One region of the Spirosoma aureum genome, then DNA from elsewhere that is predicted to be linked to it. Evidence: riboswitches for the same ligand, from Rfam matches in the RefSeq annotation. Region 1 holds a riboswitch; each other region holds the start of a gene.
The links. A riboswitch is a leader RNA that binds a small molecule or an ion and turns the genes downstream of it on or off. The one in region 1 is predicted to bind S-adenosylmethionine.
Positions count from the first base shown of each region.

Region 2: another riboswitch for S-adenosylmethionine. It lies ahead of metH (methionine synthase); the one in region 1 lies ahead of G8759_RS26835 (YceI family protein).
Region 3: another riboswitch for S-adenosylmethionine. It lies ahead of G8759_RS07780 (homoserine O-acetyltransferase family protein); the one in region 1 lies ahead of G8759_RS26835 (YceI family protein).

Region 1 is NZ_CP050063.1:6,753,008-6,756,789, forward strand. Features, by position in the region: gene G8759_RS26830 (dipeptidase) at 1-901, opposite strand, end outside; gene G8759_RS26835 (YceI family protein) at 974-1,603, opposite strand; SAM riboswitch class I at 1,936-2,035, opposite strand; gene G8759_RS26840 (glycoside hydrolase family 3 N-terminal domain-containing protein) at 2,391-3,782, shown strand, end outside.
Region 2 is NZ_CP050063.1:7,286,253-7,290,034, forward strand. Features, by position in the region: gene G8759_RS29035 (GNAT family N-acetyltransferase) at 1-336, opposite strand, end outside; gene G8759_RS29040 (Ppx/GppA phosphatase family protein) at 968-1,855, opposite strand; SAM riboswitch class I at 2,022-2,138, shown strand; gene metH (methionine synthase) at 2,297-3,782, shown strand, end outside.
Region 3 is NZ_CP050063.1:1,927,562-1,931,343, reverse strand. Features, by position in the region: gene G8759_RS07795 (glycosyltransferase family 2 protein) at 1-366, shown strand, start outside; gene G8759_RS07790 (polysaccharide deacetylase family protein) at 303-1,106, shown strand; gene G8759_RS07785 (DUF721 domain-containing protein) at 1,184-1,510, opposite strand; SAM riboswitch class I at 1,700-1,818, shown strand; gene G8759_RS07780 (homoserine O-acetyltransferase family protein) at 1,996-3,054, shown strand; gene G8759_RS07775 (GDSL-type esterase/lipase family protein) at 3,254-3,782, shown strand, end outside.

The sequences.
Region 1 (3,782 bases):
CCCAAACGTTCTTTTTGTAGTTAGCTAACTGCTCTGCCGATGGGTGCAAGTAGGCCGAAAAGGCGACAATACTCACCACACCCCCATTGGCAGCAATGGCTTTGAGTTCGTCATTATTGAGGTTACGCGTAGCATCGACCCGCCCCCGCACCGCCGAATGAGAAGCAATAACAGGTGCACGACTCAACTGAATTGTCTGCAAAACGCCTGCTGGTGTCAACTGCGACACATCGATAATAGCGCCGAGTCGGTTCAGGTCCGAAACCGATTGCCTGCCCAACGCCGATAATCCACCCAGTTCGTCGGGTTTGTCGTCAAATCCCACCGACGGCCGTGATGAATCAGCCCAGTCGTTGTTACCGGCATGCGTCAGACCAAACACCCGTACACCCTCCCGGTGAAGCAATGACAACTGAGTCAGGTCTTTACCGAGCGAGAAAGCATTCAGAAAGCTTAGTAAAATGGCATGTTTCCCTTTTGCCGGAATCCGTTCCAGATCGGCCGCCGTGTAGGCAAATTCAAGCCGGTCGGGGTGCTGGCTCACAAACCGACGTAATGCGGCCAACTTCGTATCGACCTCTTTTCGGGCTGTGGCAATATTTTCCGGGGTCTTTTTGGCCGTACCGGCAAACAAGGCCACCGTCGCAACGTCAAGGTCGCCCCTTTCCAGTTTCGGCAGATCAAACTGGCCTTTTGTTTCCGTTCCGGCATCATTACCGGCGGTGTTAAAATCAGCAAGAATATCCAGATGCGGATCGATGGTTAGGGCGTATTTATGCACCCGACGCACGACCGCATCGGTTAGGGAGTCTGACTTGACCGGAACTTGCTGTGCACTGGCCGTAAGCCCAAGGGCTAACGACCAGGCAAGCCCGGTGGTGAAAAACTGGGAAGGTATCATAGTGTAGCTTGATGAAAGTTGATTTCTAGTTGTTGATGAAGTGGACACGTAACAATCACCTGATTATCGTTTTTACCGACTCGCGACTGCACTCGACGATATAGCTACCAGCGTTATGTCGAGTGAGAAGTCGTCGTAAATCGCTTTGTCGCCAATAGTTTCGAAGAAGCTTTTTGAGCCATAGTTGATGCCATATTTTGTCCGGTCAACCGTTACGTTGGCCGTTGCGGTCAGCCTGTTATTTTCTGTTTTAAACTGAGCCGGAAATTTGATTTCGTTCGTAATGCCTTTAATGGTCAGTTTCCCCTCCACATCGTATTTCCCGATGCCCGTTTGCGTTACCGACGTGATGACGAATCGGGCCGTCGGATACTTTTCTACCGCGAAAAAGTCGTCATTTTTAAGGTGCCCTACCAACTTGGCGTTCTTATCCGCATCGGTTAAATCAGTCACGGTCAACGCCTTCAGGTTAACCTCAAACGAACCACTTTTCAATTTCCCTCCTGTCAGCAACAGCGAACCGCTACTGATGGGAGCCAGTCCCGTATGCTCACCGGTTACTTTTTTACCCGTCCAGATTAGTTTGCTCTGTTGGGTATCGACTTTATACGTGACTTCTTTCGATTTTGGCGGAGTCGGGTTTGCAACCGAAATCAGCGAGAGGGCCGTCAGGCCAAACAGGAGTTGGATTGTCTTTTTCATAGCGATCTTCCGAAGCGGCATTTTTTTGTATTTAGTTTCTGGATTTGATATATCGGAACACGAAACTTTTGGCCCTACCCGATAGTCCTAGCCAACAGATAGATATACAAGTGGTCATCGAGTCATGACAAAATTCATATTATCTATTTGTTCTATAGAATTTATAGAATATAGTAGTGAATACCGATATGGTGACTCATCAATAATTAGAATTTTCTGATTAAAGCGAAATCAGCCGAATAGAACGACTCAACAGGAAATGAGATTTGGGAAGCAGACAGTTCCGGGAAAATGAGAAAAGCAGCGTTTGGCGTGCGTAATCATGGAATGTAAATTTATAGTTCCTATCGAAGTAGGCAGGTTAGCACTATCGCCAACTGGCAAGTTGCTAAGGGTTCAAAGAGCCTGTCTCTCCCCCTTTCGGTATAAATCCACAGCTACTTTGCAGGTAGTAAGTGTAAGATCGCTCAAAGATAAAAGACTCGTTTCCAGAAAAGCAAACTTCTCCTATAGATTTTGTTATTTTTTTATTTTTCCAACTAGTAATGGCCTTCACTTTACGTAAGCCTGAAATCAGAAGGTACAAAAACCGGCTATTCGTTGCCGGTGAATAAATCGTGTAGGTCGAACCGTTCGTTTGGCCCGCGCAATTTTGTTTACAGAAGCGATACAAATACAGATTTAAACCATCCAGTAAATTAATCCAGCACATAGAGCAAGTCGTAAGGAGTGTGTTGTAGCATACCTTTTCGTATTTTTGACCCTTCACGACCCAATTTTTTCGCTCATGCCTTATTGTCGGCTCCTGATTATTACTTTCATCAACGTTATTTTTCTCACAAAGGCTTTTTCGCAGTCAACAACCCCTTCTTTCCTGCAACTTAATGCCAGTCAGAACCGCTGGGCCGACTCGGTCTTTGCAACGCTGACACCCGATGAACGCATCGGTCAGTTGATCATGGTTTCGGGCTACTCGAACCGAAAACCCGCCTATGAAGATTCGCTCGTCAATCTGGTTAGAACCTACAAGCTTGGCGGAGTAGTCATGTTTCAGGGAGGGCCAATCCGGCAGGCAAAACTCACCAATCGCTTACAGGCGCTTTCGACGGTGCCCCTTTTAATTGCGATGGACGCCGAGTGGGGTCTGGCCATGCGGTTGGATAGTACGGTTCGCTACCCCTATCAGATGACCCTCGGAGCCATGCAGGGCAACGATTCACTCATCTATACCATGGGGGCCAATCTGGCGAAACAAGCCCGTCGGTTAGGTGTTCATGTCAACTTTGCCCCCTCGGTCGATGTCAATAATAATCCCAATAACCCGGTTATTAACTTTCGATCGTTTGGAGAAGATAAATATGCGGTTGCGCGCAAAGCCCTTGCCTATATGCGGGGCATGCAGGATAACCATCTGTTAACCAGCCTGAAACACTTCCCCGGCCATGGCGACACAGGTACCGATTCGCACTATGATTTACCCCTGATCAATAAAAGCCGGGCGCAACTCGACTCGCTGGAATTGTATCCGTTCAAACAGTTGATCAACGCCGGGGCTGCCGGTGTGATGATCGCTCACCTGAGCATCCCCTCCCTCGACACAACCCGTAACCGCCCCTCAACGCTTTCGCCCGCCATCGTCACCAACCTGCTCAAAAACGAACTGGGTTTTCAGGGATTGATTTTCTCAGACGCGATGAACATGAAGGGCGTTACAAAATATTTCCCGTCTGGTCAGGCCGATGAGCTTGGTCTGGAAGCGGGCATGGATGTCCTGGAGTTTACCGAAGATGTTCCGGCGGCTCTGGCTCAGATTAAACAGGCAATAGCCACCGGTCGCATGACCCAGGAATCGCTGGACGCCCGCTGTCTGAAAGTGTTGCGCGCGAAGGCGTGGGTTGGTTTGAATCAATATAAACCCATTGTGCTCGATAATCTGGTCAGCGACCTGAATCCGGTTAGCGATGACCTGCTCAACCGCAAACTCACCGAAGCGAGCCTGACTGTTCTGAAAAATACCAATAACCTGTTGCCCCTGCAACGGCTGGATACATTACGGATTGCATCAGTAGCCATCGAAAGCGATAAGGTAACGGCTTTTCAGAAAATGGCCGCCAACTACACACTGGTTGACCACTTCAATATTACCTCCAAAACCCCCGATTCGACACTGGCTCAGGTT
Region 2 (3,782 bases), 530 kb from region 1:
ATAATTGACCAGACGCAGCGTAGAAGCCCCCGCGAAACGAGCTGTCTCCTGAAGCGATTGGAGCAACTCGTCTAATACAGTATCTGGCAGATTTTCTGCGAATTCGACGGACCCAAATGGAGCAGCTTTAGGACTAATTGCCCCCTCTGTACCAACAAAAAAGGCGCATCGGGCTTCAGACCGGCCAGTACGTTGATTAAGAGCCGTGAGTAGATGAAACATTCCCTTCTGCTGTCTCAAGTGTTCGCTTTCATTAAAGAAAAAGCCAGGCTGGCAAAACTCGGAAATGTCGGCAGTTGGTGGGTTTTGCTGGCTAATAATAATATAGTCTGTCATAGGCTCCTTTAGCCCAATTGAACTTTAGTAGATTAAATAACCTTTAATGAATACAAAACTAATTGAGCTGATTCGAATTTCTATGGCAACAATTAAATTTAATTGAAACGGGAGTGACAAGTAAAGGTTGGTTATAAAGTGATATCAGGTTGTAGTAGTACCATATTACACTGTTTTAATGTCAAGAATAATAAAAAAACAGATTGTACATTTTTCCAAAACCTCAAATTTTTGTAGTCTTTATAGTAGTTTTTATATGATAATAATTGAAATACTGTAATATATATTGATTTTTGCTATACTATTTAGATCATAAATAGTCAAAATAAAATAATCGGCAACAGGAATGATCTTTAAAACAGGGTGACTTAGTAACCGGAACAAAGTCGAAATCAGTATACATTTGTTTTGGGCTGAGTCGATGCGCAATTCATTGGTGGTTATACAAAAAAGATTGTCACTCTGGTGAACATCCTCAATGTATACCTGTCAACCAAAATATGTACCGATTACTATTCGTACAATAAATAGTATTCGGCCCACCGATTGTAAGAGAGAATATGTCAAATTAAAAATCCCGGCGATCTTATTTCGCCGGGATTTTTTGTTAATGCGTCTACGGGCAATTTGTTTAGAGAACGTGTTTTTTCTTCCCTAGCTGGGCGTATACTAATTGAATGATACCATCTTTCAAACCCAGATCTGGAACAATAATCTTATCGGCTCCAGCCCATCTCATAACGGAAATATAAATCCCGGCGGCTGGTACGATCACATCAGCACGGTCGGCATTCAGACGGAGTTTGTTGATACGGTCTTCCTGGTCAAAACCAGCGATGTAATCACGAATCCGTTCAATTTCTGAAAGGGTTGTTTCTAATTCAGAGGTTTTAGACGCCAGGTTGAATAATTTACTGATGTTACCTCCGGTGCCGACAGCAATAATTTCTTTAGTCGAATCGATATTATCCTCAACCCAGTCTTCAATTTTTCGCCAGGCCCCTTTGGTTTCTTTGCCTTCCAGTAGCCGCACCGAGCCGATTTTGAACGATTTGGAATTGATTTTCTGGCGATTCTCATAGAGATTCAGTTCGGTGCTGCCACCGCCCACATCAATATGAAGAAACTGCCGTTCATCAAGCGCCTGAACTACTACATTATTAATAAGTTCTGCTTCTTTGCTCCCATCAATAATGTTAATCTTAATGCCTGTTGAGGCTTCGATCCGTTTAGCGACCTCGTGCCCATTGGAGGCTTCGCGCATGGCCGATGTAGCGCAGGCCATATAATCTTCCACTTCATGCAGTTCCATCAGCAGTTTGTAAACCTGCATGAGTTTGGCCGTTCGGGCTTCACTTTCAGGAGTAAGCTCGCCAAAATTGAATACATCGTGCCCCAGCCGAAGCGGGAACCGTACGTATTCGACACGCTTGAAGCTAACAACGTTGTCGTTATGTAACACCGTTGAGATCTGCAGACGAGCTGCATTGGAACCGATATCGATGGCTGCTAGTTTCATCAACTATAGTTAGGTAGTGACCAATTCGCCGGAGTGGGGAATGAGCGAACCAGTGAACGGGATTAGTCACAAACTAGTCGCCTATTCATTAATTCGCTCATTCAAAAATTCGCCCAAAAGTAAGCTATTTTTGGGACTATGGGTAGAATATGTATCTTTGCATAAGTGCTTATCAAGAAAGACGGAGGGATTGGACCCAACGATGTCTTGGCAACCAGCCGCTTACTATACAAGTAGGAAAAGGTGCCGCATTCCACCCCAATTTTTTGGGGACAGATAAGTTAGCGTTTCTGCTTCCTTCCCCTGTTTTGATAAGCCCCGGTTTTTACGCTATACTATTTTAAGGCCGCTATTGGCGTGCTTTTAACTCTATAAATTTTGTATCAATTGGAACTGATTACAGACCTTCTGAAACAAAGAATTCTCGTTCTCGATGGTGCCATGGGAACGATGATCCAGCGGTATAACCTGACTGAAGCCGATTATCGGGGTGAGCGCTTTAAAGACTATCCGCACGATGTAAAGGGAAATAATGATTTGCTGTCGATCACGCAGCCGCAGATCATTCAGGAAATCCATAAACAATATCTGGAGGCAGGTGCCGATATTATCGAAACCAATACGTTCAGTGGTACATCCATTGCCATGGCGGATTACCACATGGAAAAGCTGGCCTATGAACTGAACTATGAGTCAGCACGCATTGCAAAGGAAGTAACTGAGGAATTAACAAAGCAAAATCCGGATAAACCGCGCTTTGTTGCGGGAGCAATGGGGCCTACAAACCGGACTGCTTCTCTTTCGCCCGACGTAAATAATCCGGCGTATCGGGCTGTTACGTTCGATGAACTGGTGAATGCCTACTATGAGCAGGTAAGTGGTTTAGTAGAGGGGGGCGCCGACCTGCTGTTGGTCGAAACGATCTTTGATACACTGAATGCCAAGGCGGCTATGTTCGCCATTGACAAGTATTTCAATTTAAACCCGCAGCAGCCTGTTCGCCCAATCATGATATCCGGCACCATTACTGATGCCAGTGGTCGGACATTATCGGGTCAGACAACCGAAGCTTTTTTATATTCAGTTTCACATTTGCCCCTGCTCAGTGTAGGGCTCAACTGTGCATTGGGGGCCGAATTGATGCGGCCTTATATTCAGACGCTCTCGAAAGAGGCACCGTTCTTTACCTCGGCCTATCCGAACGCGGGCCTGCCCAACGAATTTGGTGAATACGACGAAACGCCGGACATGATGGCGTTGCAAATCGAAGATTTCATTAAAAGTAGTTTTGTCAATATTGTTGGCGGTTGCTGCGGCTCTACACCTGATCACATTCGGGCCATTGCCAACGTAGCGGCCAAATATCCGCCACGACAACTCCCAGAGCCTGAACCCTATCAGAAATTGAGCGGCCTGGAGCCGCTCAAAATTACGGAGCAAACGAATTTCCTGAACGTTGGTGAACGAACCAACGTGACCGGTTCTAAGAAATTTGCCCGGCTTATTAAAGAAGGTAATTACGACGAAGCACTGAGCATTGCGCGTGGTCAGGTTGAAGGCGGAGCGCAGGTGATCGACATTAACATGGATGAAGGCATGTTGGATTCGGCAGAAGCTATGAAGACTTTCCTGAACCTGATTGCTGCCGAGCCTGATATTGCCCGTGTACCCATCATGGTCGACTCATCGAAATGGGAGGTCATTGAGGCAGGGCTGAAATGCGTCCAGGGAAAAGCCATCGTAAACTCTATTTCGCTCAAAGAAGGCGAAGAAGCGTTCATTGAACGGGCCCAATTGGTTAAACGCTACGGTGCAGCTGCGGTTGTGATGGCATTCGACGAAACCGGTCAGGCGGATTCGTACGAGCGTCGTATTGAAATCTGCGAACGAGCTTATCGAATTCTGGTCGATAAAGTTCATTTCGCCC
Region 3 (3,782 bases), 4.1 Mb from region 1:
CTGGCTGCCATGGGTATCACCTCGTTCTCTACCAAGCCGTTGTATCTGTCCGTTTTGCTTGGCTTTGGCATGTTCATGTTTGCCAGTTTATTCGGAGCGGAAGTTCTCTATGAAAAGTATTTCACCAATGCTACCGTTTCCGGCTGGACTACTTTAGTCCTGTTGATGCTGCTCATCGGCGGTGTTCAATTCATCATAATCGGGATCATCGGCGTATATTTGGGAAAAACGTTTGTGGAAGTAAAACAACGCCCGGCTTATATCATCGGCGACACAAGCGACATTGAGGAGACCGTTACAACATGGGAAGCCCCAACCAAAGAGCAACACCCCCTGGGAGGCATATATTATTCACCGTTGATGTAGAAGAGTTTGATACTGCGGTAGAGTTCGGTCACAATATTCCACTGAGTGAGCAAGTGGCCGTTTCAACGCGGGGGCTGCGTTTGCTGGCCGAACGCTTTGACGCAGTTGAGGCTCGTACCACGCTTTTCACTACGGCTAATTATGCCCTTCATGAACCCGAATTAGTCTGGCAGCTTGCTGGTAAGCACGAAATTGCGTCGCACGGCTATTTCCATACGACTTTCGAACCGGCAGATTTGCTTACATCCAGATTAGCGCTGGAGAAATTACTTAATCGTCCGGTAACCGGCTTCCGGCGTGCGCGCATGGGTTTTGTCGACCCCAACGATGTTGAGCAGGCAGGCTATCAGTATAATTCATCGTTGCATCCGACCTGGCTCCCTGGCCGCTATAACCACTGGGGCGAACCACGTCATCCCTTCCGGGAAGCGGGTGTCTGGCAGATTCCGGCATCCGTTACGCCTACCCTACGGTTGCCACTTTTCTGGTTAAGTCTAAAAAACTTTCCGTTTGCTTATTACAAACAACTATGCAGGCAAACGCTTCAAGCCGATGGCTTTCTGAATTTATACGTTCACCCCTGGGAGTTTACGGACCTGTCGGGCTATGAAAAAATCCCGGCTTACGTTCGGCGTCATTCCCGAGAGGAGTTACTTGACCGGGTTGAGGCACTACTTCGCTATTTAAAGCCACAAGGCGAGTTCAGTACAATGCATGAATTTGCCAACTCATTATCGTAAGGAGTCTACGGGATTTTAAAACCGAAAAAGGCATTACTGACCAGTAATGCCTTTTTCGGTTTTAAAATCTAACTTATTCAGATAAATATAACGTCCTCGATAACATCGGTACCCATATCTTTATTTACAAGTTGAATCAGTTTCTGCTTGGCATTGACGAGTTCATTACGCAGTGGAGCTGAAGCGATCTCGATATGTAATTTCCGATCCCTAACGTAGAGACGGTTTGTTCGCGATGCAATCGTTGGCCCCATCATACGTCCCCAGAAGGCTTCGAGGTACGTTTCGTTGAAGCGAGTCTGAAGTTGATACGCTTTCAGCAACTGCCCGATTGCATCCTTCACAGTTGTAGTTCCGGCTACTCGGGTAGCATTTTCACGGTTGTAACGGTAGGTTTGGTTCATCGGGGGGGTGTCTTCGCCACAAAAGTAAATATCCGCCCGATTAAATAAACCTTACTTGCCAACGAAGTCAAAAAAAATAAGGCAACGGTCAGAAAATAGGGTCTGTGTTTGGATTGGCGCGCTTTGGCTAGTATACTTGCGGTATCAAGTCAATTGCCAGACGTCAATCATTTCATACCGACGTCAATTGATTTATAAAGAAGCGAGGAGAGATCAGGCTCTGTGAATCGCTGGCAACCTACCACATGGCAAGGTGCTAACTCCTGCCTAAAGCAACCGCGAAGGCGGACGGTTAGGGACTATAAATCGTTTAATCACATGCGCTACACACGGCACTGTATGCCCTACGAGGCCTACTAAGCATCACTCACCTCATCGCACCGCTAACCGGGAGTGGTTTTGTGCGGTTCCATATGTTTATGGTTTTCAGTGCCGTTATGCCTTCATAATGCCTGAAAACGTTAGGGCAGAAAACGCATTATCCTTTGGACATCCATTATTTTAACTATAAATATTCGTTCCCGCTTGAATCGGGAGAGAGCTTACCGGGTTTTCGGTTAGCTTACACCACACGCGGAACACTGAACAGCGATGGGTCTAACGTTGTCTGGATTTGTCATGCTTTGACCGGCAATGCCGACCCCGGCGACTGGTGGAATGGCATGGTAGGGCCAGGGAAATACTTTAATCCCGATACTGATTTCATCGTCTGTGCCAATATTCTCGGTTCCTGTTATGGCTCAACCGGACCTCTCTCAGTCAATACAACTACAGGAAAGCCCTTCTACCACGATTTCCCGACAATTACCATCCGCGATATGGTTGAAGCGCTGGACCTGTTACGGCAGGAGTTGGGTATCGATAAAATTCATACCTGTATTGGTGGATCCGTTGGCGGAGAACAAGCGGTTGAGTGGGCAATTCTACGCCCGAATCTAATCGAAAATCTTGTTCTGATCGCTGTCAGCGCGGTTGCATCGCCCTGGTGTATTGCCTTCAATGAAGCCCAGCGTATGGCTATTGAAGCTGACCCCACCTGGATCGAACGACGCGACGATGCAGGCGCGTCGGGGATGAAAGCGGCTCGGGCTATGGCCATGATTTCGTATCGTAACTACGATACATATGGCTTTACGCAGGCTCTCGATAACAACGAACAACTCGATGGCTATAAGGCCGCTGGCTATCAACGCTATCAGGGGGAAAAAATAGCCGATCGATTTAATGCCTTTACGTACTGGACGCTGTCGAAGGTAATGGATTCGCACAATGTCGGTCGAAACCGGGGTAGCATTCTGAATGCACTCAACCAGATAAAGGCTCGCGCCCTCGTTGTTGGCATCCGTTCCGATTTGCTGTTTCCAATAGCCGAACAGCAGTTTTTGGCCCGGCATATTCCTAATGCAGTCTACGAAGAGATTGATTCTCTGTATGGCCACGACGGATTTCTGATCGAATTCCGCCCCTTGGGCAGCATTCTCCGAAAATGGATGGCTTCAGCCACGTCTGATTCAAACAAAATGGCCGAAGCAGTAAAAAAGTAAAGCATCAGCCCTTCAATCGCATGAAGCTTTCTTCAACCTGCGGGTAGTATCACTAAAAAATTATTGACTAATGGCAAACGGGTTTATAAAGATTTGACAACACATTTGTCAGCTTATGAGTTAACCCATTCCGGTGCAGTAATCTATTCATGCGGGTTGTAAGAAGCCATTAGGTAACCCTTAATCATACAATAACCAGATGGTCTGGTACGAAGACGACGTTCGGCAACTCGAAGCCAAAATCAAGTTAGTTCATCCCGCATCCGATCGGGTTGTGTTTTATGGTAGTTCATCGATTCGACTTTGGTCGACGCTGGCTCAGGATTTTCCGCAAATCGATACGCTTAATTTAGGATTTGGCGGTTCAACATTAGCGGCCTGTGCCTGGTTTTTTGACCGACTGGTTGTTCCGGCAAATCCTAAATCCATTGTATTTTATGCAGGTGATAACGACCTGGGCGACGGTCGCCATCCTGAGGAAGTTTACCTGTTTTTTTGCGCACTGGCCGATAAAATGCGCCGGGAGCTACCTGATGTACCGCTGTTTTTTCTAACGATCAAACTAAGTCCGGCACGCTGGGGAATTGGCGATAGGATTCGCCTGACAAACAGACTCATTGCCGACGAAGTGGCTAAAAACCCCGCTTTTCGAACCATCGACATGACTTCTCCCTTATTGGGTAACGATGGCCGGCCACGTCGCGAATTTTTTGAAGGCGATGGACTTC